DNA from 2 places in the Paenibacillus sp. V4I7 genome. Region 2 is predicted to be linked to the other one. Evidence: a T-box and tRNA genes for the amino acid it is inferred to sense, from the RefSeq annotation. Region 2 holds a T-box; the other holds one or more tRNA genes.
What was found. A T-box is a leader RNA that pairs with one kind of tRNA and senses whether it is charged. The one in region 2 lies ahead of trpS (tryptophan--tRNA ligase), so its partner is inferred to be a tRNA-Trp.

Region 1: it encodes a tRNA-Trp, which carries the amino acid that the T-box ahead of trpS (tryptophan--tRNA ligase) is inferred to sense. The anticodon was not compared.

The regions. Positions count from the first base shown of each region.
Region 1 is NZ_JAUSZD010000002.1:5,877,484-5,885,082, forward strand. Features, by position in the region: gene QFZ80_RS27515 (response regulator transcription factor) at 1-7, opposite strand, end outside; gene QFZ80_RS27520 (sensor histidine kinase) at 1-1,754, opposite strand, end outside; tRNA gene QFZ80_RS27525 (tRNA-Leu) at 1,906-1,984, opposite strand; tRNA gene QFZ80_RS27530 (tRNA-Leu) at 2,005-2,093, opposite strand; tRNA gene QFZ80_RS27535 (tRNA-Cys) at 2,103-2,176, opposite strand; tRNA gene QFZ80_RS27540 (tRNA-Gly) at 2,187-2,261, opposite strand; tRNA gene QFZ80_RS27545 (tRNA-Gln) at 2,270-2,341, opposite strand; tRNA gene QFZ80_RS27550 (tRNA-His) at 2,364-2,436, opposite strand; tRNA gene QFZ80_RS27555 (tRNA-Trp) at 2,462-2,535, opposite strand; tRNA gene QFZ80_RS27560 (tRNA-Tyr) at 2,548-2,629, opposite strand; tRNA gene QFZ80_RS27565 (tRNA-Thr) at 2,639-2,714, opposite strand; tRNA gene QFZ80_RS27570 (tRNA-Phe) at 2,733-2,808, opposite strand; tRNA gene QFZ80_RS27575 (tRNA-Asp) at 2,828-2,904, opposite strand; tRNA gene QFZ80_RS27580 (tRNA-Met) at 2,939-3,015, opposite strand; tRNA gene QFZ80_RS27585 (tRNA-Val) at 3,069-3,144, opposite strand; tRNA gene QFZ80_RS27590 (tRNA-Glu) at 3,158-3,232, opposite strand; tRNA gene QFZ80_RS27595 (tRNA-Ser) at 3,248-3,339, opposite strand; tRNA gene QFZ80_RS27600 (tRNA-Asn) at 3,343-3,418, opposite strand; rRNA gene QFZ80_RS27605 (23S ribosomal RNA) at 3,500-6,419, opposite strand; rRNA gene QFZ80_RS27610 (16S ribosomal RNA) at 6,697-7,599, opposite strand, start outside.
Region 2 is NZ_JAUSZD010000002.1:5,756,414-5,764,012, forward strand. Features, by position in the region: gene urtE (urea ABC transporter ATP-binding subunit UrtE) at 1-466, shown strand, start outside; gene QFZ80_RS26890 (response regulator transcription factor) at 695-1,381, shown strand; gene gerQ (spore coat protein GerQ) at 1,551-2,099, shown strand; gene QFZ80_RS26900 (hypothetical protein) at 2,158-2,454, opposite strand; gene QFZ80_RS26905 (metal-dependent hydrolase) at 2,612-3,595, shown strand; gene QFZ80_RS26910 (alpha/beta-type small acid-soluble spore protein) at 3,725-3,952, opposite strand; gene QFZ80_RS26915 (DUF5325 family protein) at 4,107-4,289, shown strand; gene trpS (tryptophan--tRNA ligase) at 4,367-5,350, opposite strand; T-box leader at 5,415-5,680, opposite strand; gene QFZ80_RS26925 (permease) at 5,840-6,973, shown strand; gene ilvD (dihydroxy-acid dehydratase) at 7,387-7,599, opposite strand, start outside.

The sequences.
Region 1 (7,599 bases), 120 kb from region 2:
TATACATCTTCATCCTCCTCGCTTACAGAATAACTCATCGGAATACCTAATTTAACTTCAGCGCCTCTAACTTTACCATTGTTAAACAACAATTTTGCTTTTCCTTTATATCTGATACGCTGCCTTTTTATTACATTTTGAATACCTAGATGGCCTTCTGCAAATAACTCATCTTCGTAACTGACTTCTTTCAAATTTTTCAATAAAGTCTCAGAAAATCCCACTCCGCTATCACTGACTTCTATCCATAAGAAATCATCCGGCATTTGTTCATCTGCTGTCACGATGATTTGAACCGTAAAGAGTTCTCTTCGATCCGCAAATCCATGGATGATGCTATTTTCAACAAATGTTTGAATCGTTAAAGGTAGGATATCACATTTCCGATATTGATCCGGCAGTTCAATCTCATAAACGAGTTGGTTAGGAAACCGCAGCTTTTGGATCTCCAAATAATTTTGAGTGTGTCTGATTTCAGCTTCTAGTGTCACGGTCCCTTGTTTAGTCTGCGTAATAAAACGAAAGTATTCTGCCAAATGCTGTGTCATTTTTTGGATCAAAGCATATTCCTTAATAGCTGCTAAACTATAAATAATATTCAATGAATTTAAATAAAAATGCGGTCGGATTTGCACTTGCAGAAGTCCAAATTCAGCCTCCTGCGTACGAATTTTCTCCTCATAAACATTTATTTTCAACTTTGAAATCTCTGTAACCATATTGTTAAACGTGCCTATCAAAAAAGAAAATTCACTCGAGTGATCTTCATTCAATCGAATGTTTAAATCACCTCGCATAATACGTTTCATCCCAAGCATCAATGTATTCATTGGCTTCAATAAGACACTTCGCAGAAAGTATAAGTAAAAAAGCAGAATCAATATCCCACACAAAGGGATAAAATATACCGCTATCTGAAAGAATGGAAGATGTTTCAGCATAGTCCCTTCGGGAATCATTACGGTGTAATTAATGTTTGCAATTTCAGAAAAAACACTAATCAACAAATATTTATTATTATCCTTCGGATCAGTTACAATTTGGTACGTATTATTAAGACGAGGTACTGCTTCAACGGCTTCCTTTAGTTCCGAAGCTCCAAGCGTCGTATGTGATGCGACATCCCCATTTTTGGAAAGTATGACTGCACCGCCGGTTGTCCCCATATCCAAAAACTGTAACGAAGCGACCAAGCTGTCTGTATTTACGATTGCCCCCGCAATGAGATTGTTCGTCAGGCGCGTAGTTTTCATCAAGACTGTTCGATTTTCAAATTGAATTAACTGCCATACCGGCGAGTCCATGTTTTTCTGATCAGTTATTTCTATTGGAACTGATTCCGTAATTAGCCGCTGCTGAAAATAATAATCCTTTTTAGTTACAAAGGTCACATCCTGTGTCCGGTCATTAAAAAGAAATATGGTATCCAGCAGAAAAAAATAATTGAGGTTCGTTTGAAAGCGATTGACTATTCTTTTTTTAGTTAGCAAATACTCGTCCGTACCAAATGTGAGATCATTTAGCTGATTAATGTCAATTTCGTTATCCCATAAATCATACAGATAGGTGTTAGTTTCAGCAAATATCTGATTGATTTGCTTTACATGCTGCGCAAGTAAGTTGCTATTTGTTGTGGAGACTTGCTCTCGTACGACATTTATTGCATACAAATTATTAAATAATAGAAAAAAAACAAGCGGAATAATAATGATTAGAAAGCCAGTAATGAATTTGAAACGCAAGGAATTTCTCATATCCATCCTCCTTTCAGTCAGAAAAATAAATGAAGTATTTTCTCGATTTCACAGCCATTTGTATATGATTCAAACGCATTAAATTTTATATCCATACAATATAAAAAATAGGACATGAAATCAAATGATTTCATGTCCTATTTTTGCTTCATACCGGCAAGAGGACTCGAACCTCCACCCTTTCGGACTCGATTTTGAGTCGAGCGCGTCTGCCATTCCGCCATGCCGGCATATGAAGTTGTAAAGATAATGGTGCCGAAGACCAGACTTGAACTGGTACGGTAGTCACCTACCGCAGGATTTTAAGTCCTGTGCGTCTGCCGATTCCGCCACTCCGGCTAATAAATGTGGAGGCGCCACCCAGATTCGAACTGGGGGTAAAGCTTTTGCAGAGCTCTGCCTTACCACTTGGCTATGGCGCCTTAGTAATAATGGAGCGGAAGACGGGGATCGAACCCGCGACCCTCGCCTTGGCAAGGCGATGCTCTACCGCTGAGCCACTTCCGCATATAAAACTGGGGATCAAGGATTTGAACCTTGGCATGACGGAGTCAAAGTCCGTTGCCTTACCGCTTGGCTAATCCCCATTATGTTACTTGGGTAATAATGGGCGGACGACGGGACTTGAACCCGCGAATGCTGGATCCACAAACCAGTGCGTTAACCCCTTCGCCACGACCGCCACAATATTAAGTTTCTTACTTTTTTGGCAGGGGCAGCAGGAATTGAACCCACACCAAAGGTTTTGGAGACCTTTGTTCTACCCTTAAACTATGCCCCTAGAAAAAGTAAATGGAGGCTGATGGATTCGAACCACCGAACTCGAAGAGAGCAGATTTACAGTCTGCCGTGTTTAGCCACTTCACTAAGCCTCCACAAAGCAATGGTGCCGTCGAGAGGACTTGAACCCCCAACCTACTGATTACAAGTCAGTTGCTCTACCAGTTGAGCTACAACGGCATATTAAGTTTGTAAAAATGGTGGCTCGGGACGGAATCGAACCGCCGACACGAGGATTTTCAGTCCTCTGCTCTACCGACTGAGCTACCGAGCCTTACTTGATTTTGAAAAAATGGCGGAGCTGACGGGATTCGAACCCGCGGTCTCCTGCGTGACAGGCAGGCATGTTAGGCCACTACACCACAGCTCCATGCTAAGTACAATATCTTCTTCTATAAGAAGATTGGTTGCGGGGGCAGGATTTGAACCTGCGGCCTTCGGGTTATGAGCCCGACGAGCTACCGGGCTGCTCCACCCCGCGTCAATAAGCATATATGATGAATCCTAGTAAAGCAAGTCTTACTAAAGGAATCATGGTGGAGGCTGACGGGATCGAACCGCCGACCCTCTGCTTGTAAGGCAGATGCTCTCCCAGCTGAGCTAAGCCTCCATGGAAGTAAGAATGGTGACCCGTAGGGGACTCGAACCCCTGTTACCTCCGTGAAAGGGAGGTGTCTTAACCACTTGACCAACGGGCCTTGCTAGAAAGATAGTGGCGGAGAGAGAGGGATTCGAACCCTCGAGACGCTTGTGACGCCTACACGATTTCCAATCGTGCTCCTTCGGCCAGCTCGGACACCTCTCCATATGGCTCCCCGAACAGGACTCGAACCTGTGACAACTCGATTAACAGTCGAGTGCTCTACCAACTGAGCTATCAGGGAATAGAAACAATGTTCACTTCAAGGATTTATTCCTTGAAAACTAGATACGAAACTTGCGTAAAGTAATTCATCTTAGGTTTATTGGTTAAGCCCTCGACCGATTAGTATTCGTCAGCTGCATGCATTGCTGCACTTCCACCTCGAACCTATCAACCTCGTCGTCTACAAGGGGTCTTACATACTGGGAAATCTCATCTTGAGGGGGGCTTCGCGCTTAGATGCTTTCAGCGCTTATCCCCTCCGTACATAGCTACCCAGCGATGCCTCTGGCGAGACAACTGGTACACCAGCGGTACGTCCATCCCGGTCCTCTCGTACTAAGGACAGCTCCTCTCAAATTTCCTACGCCCGCGACAGATAGGGACCGAACTGTCTCACGACGTTCTGAACCCAGCTCGCGTACCGCTTTAATGGGCGAACAGCCCAACCCTTGGGACCTACTTCAGCCCCAGGATGCGATGAGCCGACATCGAGGTGCCAAACCTCCCCGTCGATGTGGACTCTTGGGGGAGATAAGCCTGTTATCCCCAGGGTAGCTTTTATCCGTTGAGCGATGGCCCTTCCATTCGGTACCACCGGATCACTAAGTCCGACTTTCGTCCCTGCTCGACTTGTAGGTCTCGCAGTCAAGCTCCCTTATGCCTTTGCACTCTGCGAATGATTTCCAACCATTCTGAGGGAACCTTTAAACGCCTCCGTTACATTTTAGGAGGCGACCGCCCCAGTCAAACTGCCCACCTGACACTGTCCCCATACCGGATCACGGTACCAGGTTAGAACTCCGATACGATCAGGGTGGTATCCCAACGATGCCTCCACCCAAGCTGGCGCTCAGGCTTCAAAGGCTCCCACCTATCCTGTACAGATCGTACCAAAGTCCAATATCAAGCTGCAGTAAAGCTCCATGGGGTCTTTCCGTCTTGTCGCGGGTAACCTGCATCTTCACAGGTATTAAAATTTCACCGGATCTCTCGTTGAGACAGCGCCCAAGTCGTTACGCCATTCGTGCGGGTCAGAATTTACCTGACAAGGAATTTCGCTACCTTAGGACCGTTATAGTTACGGCCGCCGTTTACTGGGGCTTCAATTCATAGCTTCGGAACCGAGGTCCCTAACCACTCCTCTTAACCTTCCAGCACCGGGCAGGCGTCAGCCCGTATACTTCGCCTTGCGGCTTCGCACAGACCTGTGTTTTTGCTAAACAGTCGCTTGGGCCTTTTCACTGCGGCCCCCTCGGGCTATTCACCCTACCGAGGCACCCCTTCTCCCGAAGTTACGGGGTCATTTTGCCGAGTTCCTTAACGAGAGTTCTTCCGCGCGCCTTAGAATTCTCTTCTCACCCACCTGTGTCGGTTTGCGGTACGGGCACCTTCGCCTGGCTAGAAGCTTTTCTTGGCAGTGTGAACTCATGACCTTCGGTACTTAAATTTCCCTCCCCATCACAGCCCAGCCTTAACGATGTGCGGATTTGCCTACACATCAGCCTCACTGCTTGGACGAGCATCCATCAGCTCGCGTCACTATCCTTCTGCGTCACTCCATTGCTCATAACGGCTACGGTGGTACAGGAATTTCCACCTGTTGTCCATCGACTACGCCTTTCGGCCTCGCCTTAGGTCCCGACTTACCCTGAGCGGACGAGCCTTCCTCAGGAACCCTTAGGTTTTCGGCGGATCAGATTCTCACTGATCTTTTCGTTACTTATACCGGCATTCTCACTTGTATGCGCTCCACCTGTCCTTACGGTCAGAATTCTACGTACATACAACGCTCCCCTACCCATGCACATACGTGCAAGCCATAGCTTCGGTGGCGTGTTTAGCCCCGTTACATTTTCGGCGCAGAGTCACTCGACCAGTGAGCTATTACGCACTCTTTCAATGGTGGCTGCTTCTAAGCCAACATCCTGGTTGTCTGTGCAACTCCACATCCTTTCCCACTTAACACACACTTGGGGACCTTAGCTGATGGTCTGGGCTGTTTCCCTTTTGACAATGGATCTTAGCACTCACTGTCTGACTCCCGGATTTAAGTTTGTGGCATTCAGAGTTTGACTGGACTTGGTAACCCTTGGCGGGCCCCGCACCCAATCAGTGCTTTACCTCCACAACTCAACATCCGAGGCTAGCCCTAAAGCTATTTCGGGGAGAACCAGCTATCTCCGAGTTCGATTGGAATTTCTCCGCTACCCCCACCTCATCCCCGCATTTTTCAACATGCGTGGGTTCGGGCCTCCAGTGAGTGTTACCTCACCTTCACCCTGGACAGGGGTAGATCACACGGTTTCGGGTCTACGTCCACGTACTAAAGCGCCCTATTCAGACTCGCTTTCGCTGCGGCTCCGTCTTTTCAACTTAACCTCGCACGGGAACGTAACTCGCCGGTTCATTCTACAAAAGGCACGCCATCACCCATATAGAGGGCTCTGACTTCTTGTAAGCACACGGTTTCAGGTTCTTTTTCACTCCGCTTCCGCGGTGCTTTTCACCTTTCCCTCACGGTACTGCTTCACTATCGGTCACTAGGGAGTATTTAGCCTTGGCAGATGGTCCTGCCGGATTCCGACGGGGTTTCACGTGACCCGCCGTACTCAGGATACCTCTAGGGGTTTCGTTCGATTTTGGCTACAGGGCTTTTACCTTCTATGCCGGACCTTTCCAGATCACTTCGCCTACCGAACTAACCCCACAACGAGGTCCTACAACCCCAAGGAGCAAGCTCCTTGGTTTGGGCTATTCCGCTTTCGCTCGCCGCTACTGACGGAATCACTTTTGTTTTCTTTTCCTCCAGGTACTTAGATGTTTCAGTTCCCTGGGTATGCCTCTACTATTGCTATGTATTCACAATAGAGTAACTGCGCATTACCACAGCTGGGTTCCCCCATTCGGACATCCCCGGATCAAAGCCTGCTTACGGCTCCCCGAGGCATTTCGTCGTTCGCCACGTCCTTCTTCGGCTCCTAGTGCCTAGGCATCCTCCGTGTGCTCTTTCTAGCTTAACCATTTATAGGGATCTTTTGCGCTAAGCAAAAGTCTCTCCTATTGAAAGAGTTAAAGATTTTTGTGTAACCCGAAGGTTAACACAACCTAAGTTCTTACTTTACGTTTTGTTTCGTTATCTAGTTTTCAAGGAACAACTGTAATGCTTTTGAAAGATTGCTCTTTCAAAACTGAACACGAGTGAGTAAGCGATTTGTGTGAACAATGAGAGACTTTGATCTACGATCAAAGATCCCTATATATCACTTGACTGGATCTATCAGATCCGAGTCTCCATAGAAAGGAGGTGATCCAGCCGCACCTTCCGATACGGCTACCTTGTTACGACTTCACCCCAATCATCTACCCCACCTTCGGCGGCTGGCTCCCTTGCGGGTTACCCCACCGACTTCGGGTGTTGTAAACTCTCGTGGTGTGACGGGCGGTGTGTACAAGACCCGGGAACGTATTCACCGCGGCATGCTGATCCGCGATTACTAGCAATTCCGACTTCATGCAGGCGAGTTGCAGCCTGCAATCCGAACTGAGATCGGCTTATAAGGATTGGCTCCACCTCGCGGCTTCGCTTCCCGTTGTACCGACCATTGTAGTACGTGTGTAGCCCAGGTCATAAGGGGCATGATGATTTGACGTCATCCCCACCTTCCTCCGGTTTGTCACCGGCAGTCATCTTAGAGTGCCCACCCGAAGTGCTGGCAACTAAGATCAAGGGTTGCGCTCGTTGCGGGACTTAACCCAACATCTCACGACACGAGCTGACGACAACCATGCACCACCTGTCTCCAATGCTCCGAAGAGGGCACCTATCTCTAGGTGTTACATCGGGATGTCAAGACCTGGTAAGGTTCTTCGCGTTGCTTCGAATTAAACCACATACTCCACTGCTTGTGCGGGTCCCCGTCAATTCCTTTGAGTTTCACTCTTGCGAGCGTACTCCCCAGGCGGCATACTTACTGTGTTAACTTCGGCACCGAGGAATCGAATCCCCAACACCTAGTATGCATCGTTTACGGCGTGGACTACCAGGGTATCTAATCCTGTTTGCTCCCCACGCTTTCGCGCCTCAGCGTCAGTTATAGGCCAGAAAGTCGCCTTCGCCACTGGTGTTCCTCCACATCTCTACGCATTTCACCGCTACACGTGGAATTCCACTTTCCTCTCCTACACTCAAGTCAACCAGTT
Region 2 (7,599 bases):
GATCGGCTACGTGCCGCAAGGCCGTGAGATTTTCCCACAGCTTACTGTCGAGGAGAATCTGCTGCTTGGTCTTGAAGCTGCGATAGATGGAAGTAAAAAGCTCCCTGATTCTCTCTTCGACACCTTCCCCGTGCTTCGTCAAATGCTTCACCGCAAAGGAGGCGACCTCAGTGGAGGGCAGCAGCAGCAATTAGCGATAGCTCGCGCCTTAGCCCCTGGCCCCAAGCTGCTGCTTCTAGATGAGCCGATGGAGGGTATCCAGCCTTCTATTGTCATGGAGATTGAAGCCATCATTGAATCTATCAAACGCAATCGAGAAATTGCCGTATTGCTGGTCGAACAAAGCTTAGAGTTCGCTACGAGCATTGCCGATTACTATTATGTATTGGACCGAGGGACAATAGCTGCCGAAGGTTATACCGAGCATTTGACCGAAGAACAAGTCCGAAAGCACTTAACGGTATGATTCTGCTTACATGGACCCACCCTACAGAAGGAAGCTGGATTACTTGACCTATGCAATTAGGCGTCAAGTACCGTCCAGCTTCTTTTTTTTCATACGAAGGAACTAATTATAAAGATAAGCTGGACGTCACAAAATGTATAATGATAACATGCATATAGAGGATCGAATGTTGCGTCCCGGCATATCGAGTACCGAACCTTTTGAAGGAAAAGGAGGGGGGGAACGTTTATGTCTAAAATTTTAATTATTGAAGATGATTTAAGCATCGGTGAAATGATGTCAATTTATTTGTACGAAGAAGGTTATCAAGTCATGCGTGCGGAAACAGGACGTCAAGGCGAATTGTTATTCCGAGATTTCGAACCTGATGTCATCGTGCTTGATATTATGCTGCCTGATGTTGACGGGATTCAGCTATGCACAGACTTCCGAAATTCGTCAACAATCCCCATTCTTATGGTATCCGCCAAAAATGAAGTCTCCGATCGCGTTAAAGGCTTGCAGACCGGCGCTGATGATTACCTATGTAAACCATTCTCAATGAGGGAACTATCAGCAAGAATACAAGCTTTACTGCGACGTTCAAATGCCTTTCCTCCGCTAGTTCAATTTACCGATTCGACTGAGCAAGTCGTTCATTTGGATCTAGAGAAGCGTTCCCTTTTTGTACATAGAAAAATAATAGAGACCACTTTCTCTGAATTTGAAATTATGAAACTTTTTTGGCAGAATCAAGGACGAGTATACAGCCGGGAGGAGCTTTTAAACCGGGTCCGTGGATTCGATTCCTATGTAACTGAACGTGCAATCGATGTACATATCGCAAACCTTCGCAAAAAAATAGAAGCTGACCCGAAAGAACCAAAATATATTAAGACGGTTTGGGGTGTCGGTTATAAATTTCTACTTACGTGAGCTCCCTATGGGGCTTTTTTTGTTTGGGATAATTAAGCAAAAAGCCAGTCACCAAATAGGCAGATGCACAATATGATGATTATGGATAATGACACGTACTAAGAATTTGTTTTACATTTCAATTATGAAGAAAGCTTTCTCAAGGAAAGCTCAAGGAGGAAATACGATCATGTTGAACAGCCCTTACAGAATCGGTAACCTAGGAAACCCTGCCATGACCACGCAAGTCCCTTACGGATATCCATATCCGGCCTATCCCGTTCCAACAACGAGTGCGAATAAACCTGCTGGAGCTGGATTTCCACCTGCTGGAACTGCTTTTCCACCTGCCGGAACTGCTTTTCCACCTGCCGGAACTGCTTTTCCACCTGCAGGCACTGCTTTTCCACCTGCTGGCCTGCAAACTGGCGGTTTGCAAACTGGTGTAAATGTGCCTGGTCAACTCCCCATGGAAGAATCCTATATCGAAAATATTCTTCGTTTGAACCTTGGCAAGATGGCTACAATCTACATGACATACGAAAATAACTCGCAATGGAATGCCAAAATTTTCAAAGGCAAACTGGAGGCAGCTGGCCGCGATCATATTATCATCAGCGATCCAGCTACCGGTATGCGTTTCTTATTGCTCATGGTGAATCTAGATTACATTACATTCGACGAGGAACTTCAGTATCTCTATCCATACTCTGGCGGCGTACCTGGCCAACAGAGATAATAACAAGATCACGTATAAAATAAAGCCGCCTGCTCTTTTATTGAGCAGCGGCTTTTTCTTATGAAGAAGTCGATTCTGTGAAATGCCACATATGCAGTTTGCGCAGGCCGCCTTCAATCCACTCTTCCCATTTGGCTTGCTGTGAAGCATTTTCGGTTTCATGCAAACGTTCTTGTTTCAAAGAAAGATACTCCTCATAGCTAACTTCCTTCCAAATTTCCACAAAAAGCCCTTCTTGATCCGTTCCCTCCAGGAGCTCAAACCGCCCTTCCCGCCGCTGCCATTCCTGCATATAGATGAGAAAAGAGTCCCGAAAAGCGGGTTTTATGGCATACTCTACAAAAACTTTGGACATTTTTAGATCTCCCTCTGATTTATTTTTTGCTCCAAAATGGTAAACTAATAAAAAGACGGATAAATGACCATGCTTATGAAGTAAGTTTTCCTAAGGAAAACTCGGCCCATGCTTACGAAGAAAATTTTCTACGGAAAATTCTTAGGAGGAAACCCATTTGGACACAGGCACTCATCTCGTAATTGGTTTAGGGTTAGCGGGACTGTCTCAAATTGACCCTAGCGTTTCTGCGGACACAGCGGCAACCACTGCGGTCTTCATAGGAACTGTTATTGGCTCACAGATTCCGGATGTGGACGGGCTGCTCCGTTTTAAAGGGAACGCCACTTACATTCGAAATCACCGCGGTCGTTCTCACTCTCTGCCAGCTTTACTTTTATGGACGCTGCTGATCACTGGAGCTCTTGCTCTTTTCTTCCATGGAATCCCCTTATTGCACCTTGGTATGTGGGTAGGAATCGCCGTTTGCTTTCACGTCTTCACAGATTGTTTCAACACATATGGTACACAAGCGTTCCGGCCATTCTCTGAAAAGTGGGTGTCATGGAACATTATACACATCTTTGATCCCTTTATCTTTTCAAGCCACATCGCAGCTATTTTCATGTGGTCTTTCAACGTCGCTAGTCCAAAACTGGTATTCCCGACTTTGTACGGGGTTATCGCCCTATATTACATCTGGCGCTCTCTTGACCATTACATCGTAGAAAAAGGGCTTTATCGCAAAGACCCAACCCATATGCCCGGGGATAAATACACACTTATTGTAACATTCAACCTCTATGTGTGGAACGTAGTGAAACGAAGAACAGACGGTACCTTCCAGTTGGGTGAACTGAAGAATTCGAAGCTTAGGTGGATCGACACCGTCAAATGTGAGGACCATCCAGCCATCGAGGTGTCCAAAAGTCACGAAGACATCCAAGCCTTACTCTACTTCTCATCCTTCACATGTGCTGAAGTGAAAGAACATCGTTGGGGCTACGAAGTAAGATGGGCTGATGTGCGTTATCGTCACCGCAAGCAGTATCCTTTCGTAGGTGTTATCCGGATGGATCACAATTTCCAAACACTCGATTCTTATGTGGGCTGGGTAAGTGAAACTAGGCTTGAAAAGAAGCTGAAAGTTGAGCTTTATTAGAAAAGAGGCGCGTTAACCAAACGCGTCTTTTTTTACATTTAAAAAAAGACAAACAAAAAGCCCAGAGGGTTTTAGGCCCCTGAGCTTTATTGTTACACAAAACGGGAAAGCTATGAACGAAGTTAGGTTCTAGCTACGGAAGCCAGATTGTCCTGCTAGCGTTTGCTCAGCAATTTGCACCAAGCGACGAGTAATGTTACCCCCGATTGCACCAGCATCGCGAGTAGCCATATAACCCATGTAACCATCTTGAGGAATTTGGATGCCCAGCTCTTGAGCTACCTCATATTTCAATTGATCTAAAGCTTGGTTGGCTTGTGGAACTACCAATGTGTTACTGCTACGATTTTGTGCCATAAGGATTCAGACTCCTTTCAGTCAGCTATAATCTTTGATGTATTTGCAAGCTTGCAAAGATAGTATGTGGAGGAAATGAATTTATATGCACAGCGATCAAAAAAGTTTAAAATAAGAAGACACTGTTCAATCTTCTAGAAAGTAGGTCACGTTCATGAGCAAACCACTAGCTCTTCTTTTCGCTGTTGTTGGCACCCTGCTGCTCGCCTCCATCAGCTTATTCATTGCCCTCAGGCAGCCTTGGATGATCCTTGCCTGTTCCATCATCTCGTTAGGCTTTATTGGATATGGATTTGCGGTTAAAGCTAAGATTCGCAAGAAAAATACGCGGTCTTAACGAAGGAATCTACAACTATTGTCAAAAAGAGAAAGAGCCCAAACAGCTATATTAGCTGTTTGAGCTCTTTTTGCTTTTTATATAACAACGAAACCCATCCGCTTCTTCACTTCGAGCAGGGTTTGATCAGCCACTTCAGCGGCTTCCTGCGCACCTTTTTTCAAGATGTCGAAAATTTCACCTGAGCTGCGAATTTCACGATAGCGTTGTTGGATCGGCTCGAGAACAGCTACGAGGTGCTCAGCTAGATCCTTTTTGAAAGGACCATAGCCTTGCCCATCGTATTTGGCTTCAATCTCAGCTACACTCATCTCAGCAAAGTGTGAGTAGATCGACATCAAATTACTGACCTCAGGCTTGTTCTGTGGATCATACTTCACCTCACGGCCTGAATCAGTGACCGCACGGCTCAGCTTCTTCCGGATTACATCCGGCTCATCCAGCATGGCGATGTAACTACCTGCATTCGGACTGCTTTTGCTCATCTTTTTGGTTGCATCATCCAAAGACATGATTCTCGCACCAATCTCAGGCATATAAGGCTGCGGCATGACGAACATTTCACCAAACCGGTTATTGAAGCGGTTCGCCAAATCGCGCGTCAGCTCCAAATGCTGCTTCTGATCATCTCCAACTGGAATAAGGTCCGCATTGTATAACAAGATGTCTGCTGCCATCAGGGATGGATACGTAAATAGGCCAGCACCGACGGAATCCTTGCCTTCGGATTTGTCCTTAAACTGTGTCATACGCTCCAGCTCTCCCATATGCGTCAGCGTCGTCATGATCCAGCCGAGCTCTGCGTGCGCATGGACATGGGATTGCAGGAAAATGGATGCCTTACTTGGATCTAGCCCCGAAGCAACATAAAGCGAAGCTATAGACTCTGTTTGCTCCTTCAGAGCTGCCGGATCCTGCGGAACCGTGATGGCGTGCATATCTACGACCATAAAATAACAGCGATGCAGATGCTGCAGCTTCACATAATTGCGAAGTGCGCCAATATAGTTGCCAATCGTCAGCTGTCCGCTGGATTGCATACCGGATAATACTCGTTTCATTGGATAATCCCTCCAGAATTCTTAACTATTTATGGTTTAAAAAACAACAAAAAGGCCTCTCCCCGCAAGGGACGAGAGACCGTGGTACCACCCTAATTTGTCCTTGAACAATTGTTCAATAAGACCTTCAGGCTCTGATAACGGGGAGCTGCCGTTTGGCATACTTAGACAGATGAGGATGTTCTCCGGCCTAGGTTCCGGCAACCTGCATGCTGTGTTCAGCCTCATGCTCAAGGATCCATTCAGTTTGCTTGTTTCACCGGTTCACACCAACCACCGGCTCTCTGAGAAACGGAAAACAAACTTACTTGTTCCTATCATCGCGAATTGATTTTATATAATTATACACCCTAACAATCGATTGTCAATCAAGGACGTTGTCCTATCTGGACCTGCATGTACATAGGATAGATCATACTAGCCTTTCCATGGATAAAATAACTCCGCGTCCTTCGGGGACGCATCAACGGACAAAGGGGTGTCATTGAATTGCCATCGACTCTATATCGCTGGAGCCTTCCTATCTCCACGATGATTTGCGCGTTTCTCCTAATCTTAATCGTGACAACGAGAGAGCTTCCTCCTATGGGTTTGGTCATTTATGAAATCAAGCACGTCTTTACAGCCTTCATGGATATTTTTCTCGACGCTTTGCCTTTTATGTTACTAGGCGTCCTTCTATCCACGGTTGTTGAAAACTTCATTCCTGAAGCGTTCATCAGACGCATGACACCGCGGCACCCGCTAGGAGGTATCTTATTTGCCTGCGTTCTTGGCATCATGTTCCCGCTCTGTGAATGCGGAATGATTCCTTTCGTTCGTCGGCTCATGCGGAAAGGAATGCCTGTGTACATAGCCGTCATCTTCATTCTCGTCGGTCCGATTCTGAATCCTATTGTCTTCGCCTCGACGTTCATGGCTTTTCGTGGGGAGCCTTCAATGGCATATTCGCGAATGGGGCTTACATTTGGCGTTGCGCTCACCGTAGGATTGCTGCTGACTCGTTTCCTGAAAAGCAGTCCTTTGCGTCATCCTATCGACAATGAGGCAAATACGCTGCACCACCACGGGGGTTCCAGCCTTGAACATCACGCTGATCACATTCACGATCATGATCACGACCATGACCATCACCATAACCATAACCATCATAATCATCATGAACATGAACACAATCATGATCATCACCACGGTCACAACCACTCGCACGGCGGTGGTCGCGCGATGACTATGTTCAGCCACGGTACGACCGAGCTGTTCGAAATGAGTAAGTACTTGATGCTAGGCGCCTTTTTGACCGCTCTTATCCAAACATTCGTTGCCCAAGACAGCTTATCTGCGATCGGTCAGGGACCTTTCATTTCACATGTGTTCATGATGGGCTTTGCCTACCTGCTCTCCCTGTGCTCCACTACAGATGCTTTCGTGGCTGCCTCCTTCGCCAATTCCTTCTCTCCAGGCTCCTTATTGGCTTTCCTTGTGTTCGGCCCGATGATCGACGTCAAAAGCACGCTGATGATGCTCTCCATCTTTAAAGCCCGCTTCGTGCTGACTCTCTCCATCGTCGTCGCTGTTACGGTATTGGGGGGCTCATTGCTTGTTATGAATTTCTTTTTTGCTTAAAAGGAGATGTTGGAGCCCCTCGACAGTAGTAGGATTTTTTGTTGGATGTAAAAAGTACAGCAAATTCCTGCCAAATCGACGTTCTCAGGCGAGACACAGACCATCCTGCGCGTTCGTTCTGAATAAGCGCGGAAAACGCGCTTATTCCAGAGCGCCAGAACAAATAAGCGCGAAACCGCGCTTATAGCGAGAGCTCTCCGAGCCGAAGCTCGTTGACAGAGTCTGAGAAGCCGGAAATCGGCTTCTAAGCCGGTCTCGCGAGCCCGTGCAGATTAAGCTCGGAAAACGAGCTTATCTGCACGCACGAATAAAAAAGAAGTAAGCTTGCTTACCCCAAACCCCAAAACATATAAATTCTAGCATATAAAAAAGGAGTTCGCATCAATCGCGAGACTCCTTTTTTATATAAATAATTAAAACTTCAGAATGGCGCCTGCACTAGCATTTGTCACCATTTTTGTATAACGCGCCAGATATCCGGTTTGGATTTTCGGTTGGAACTCTGTCCAGCTCTCGCGGCGTTTCGCGAATTCTTCATCGCTGATTTGCAATTCGATTTTACGGCCGTCCATGTCCACATCAATGATGTCACCGTCGTGTACGAAAGCTAGTGGTCCGCCTTCAGC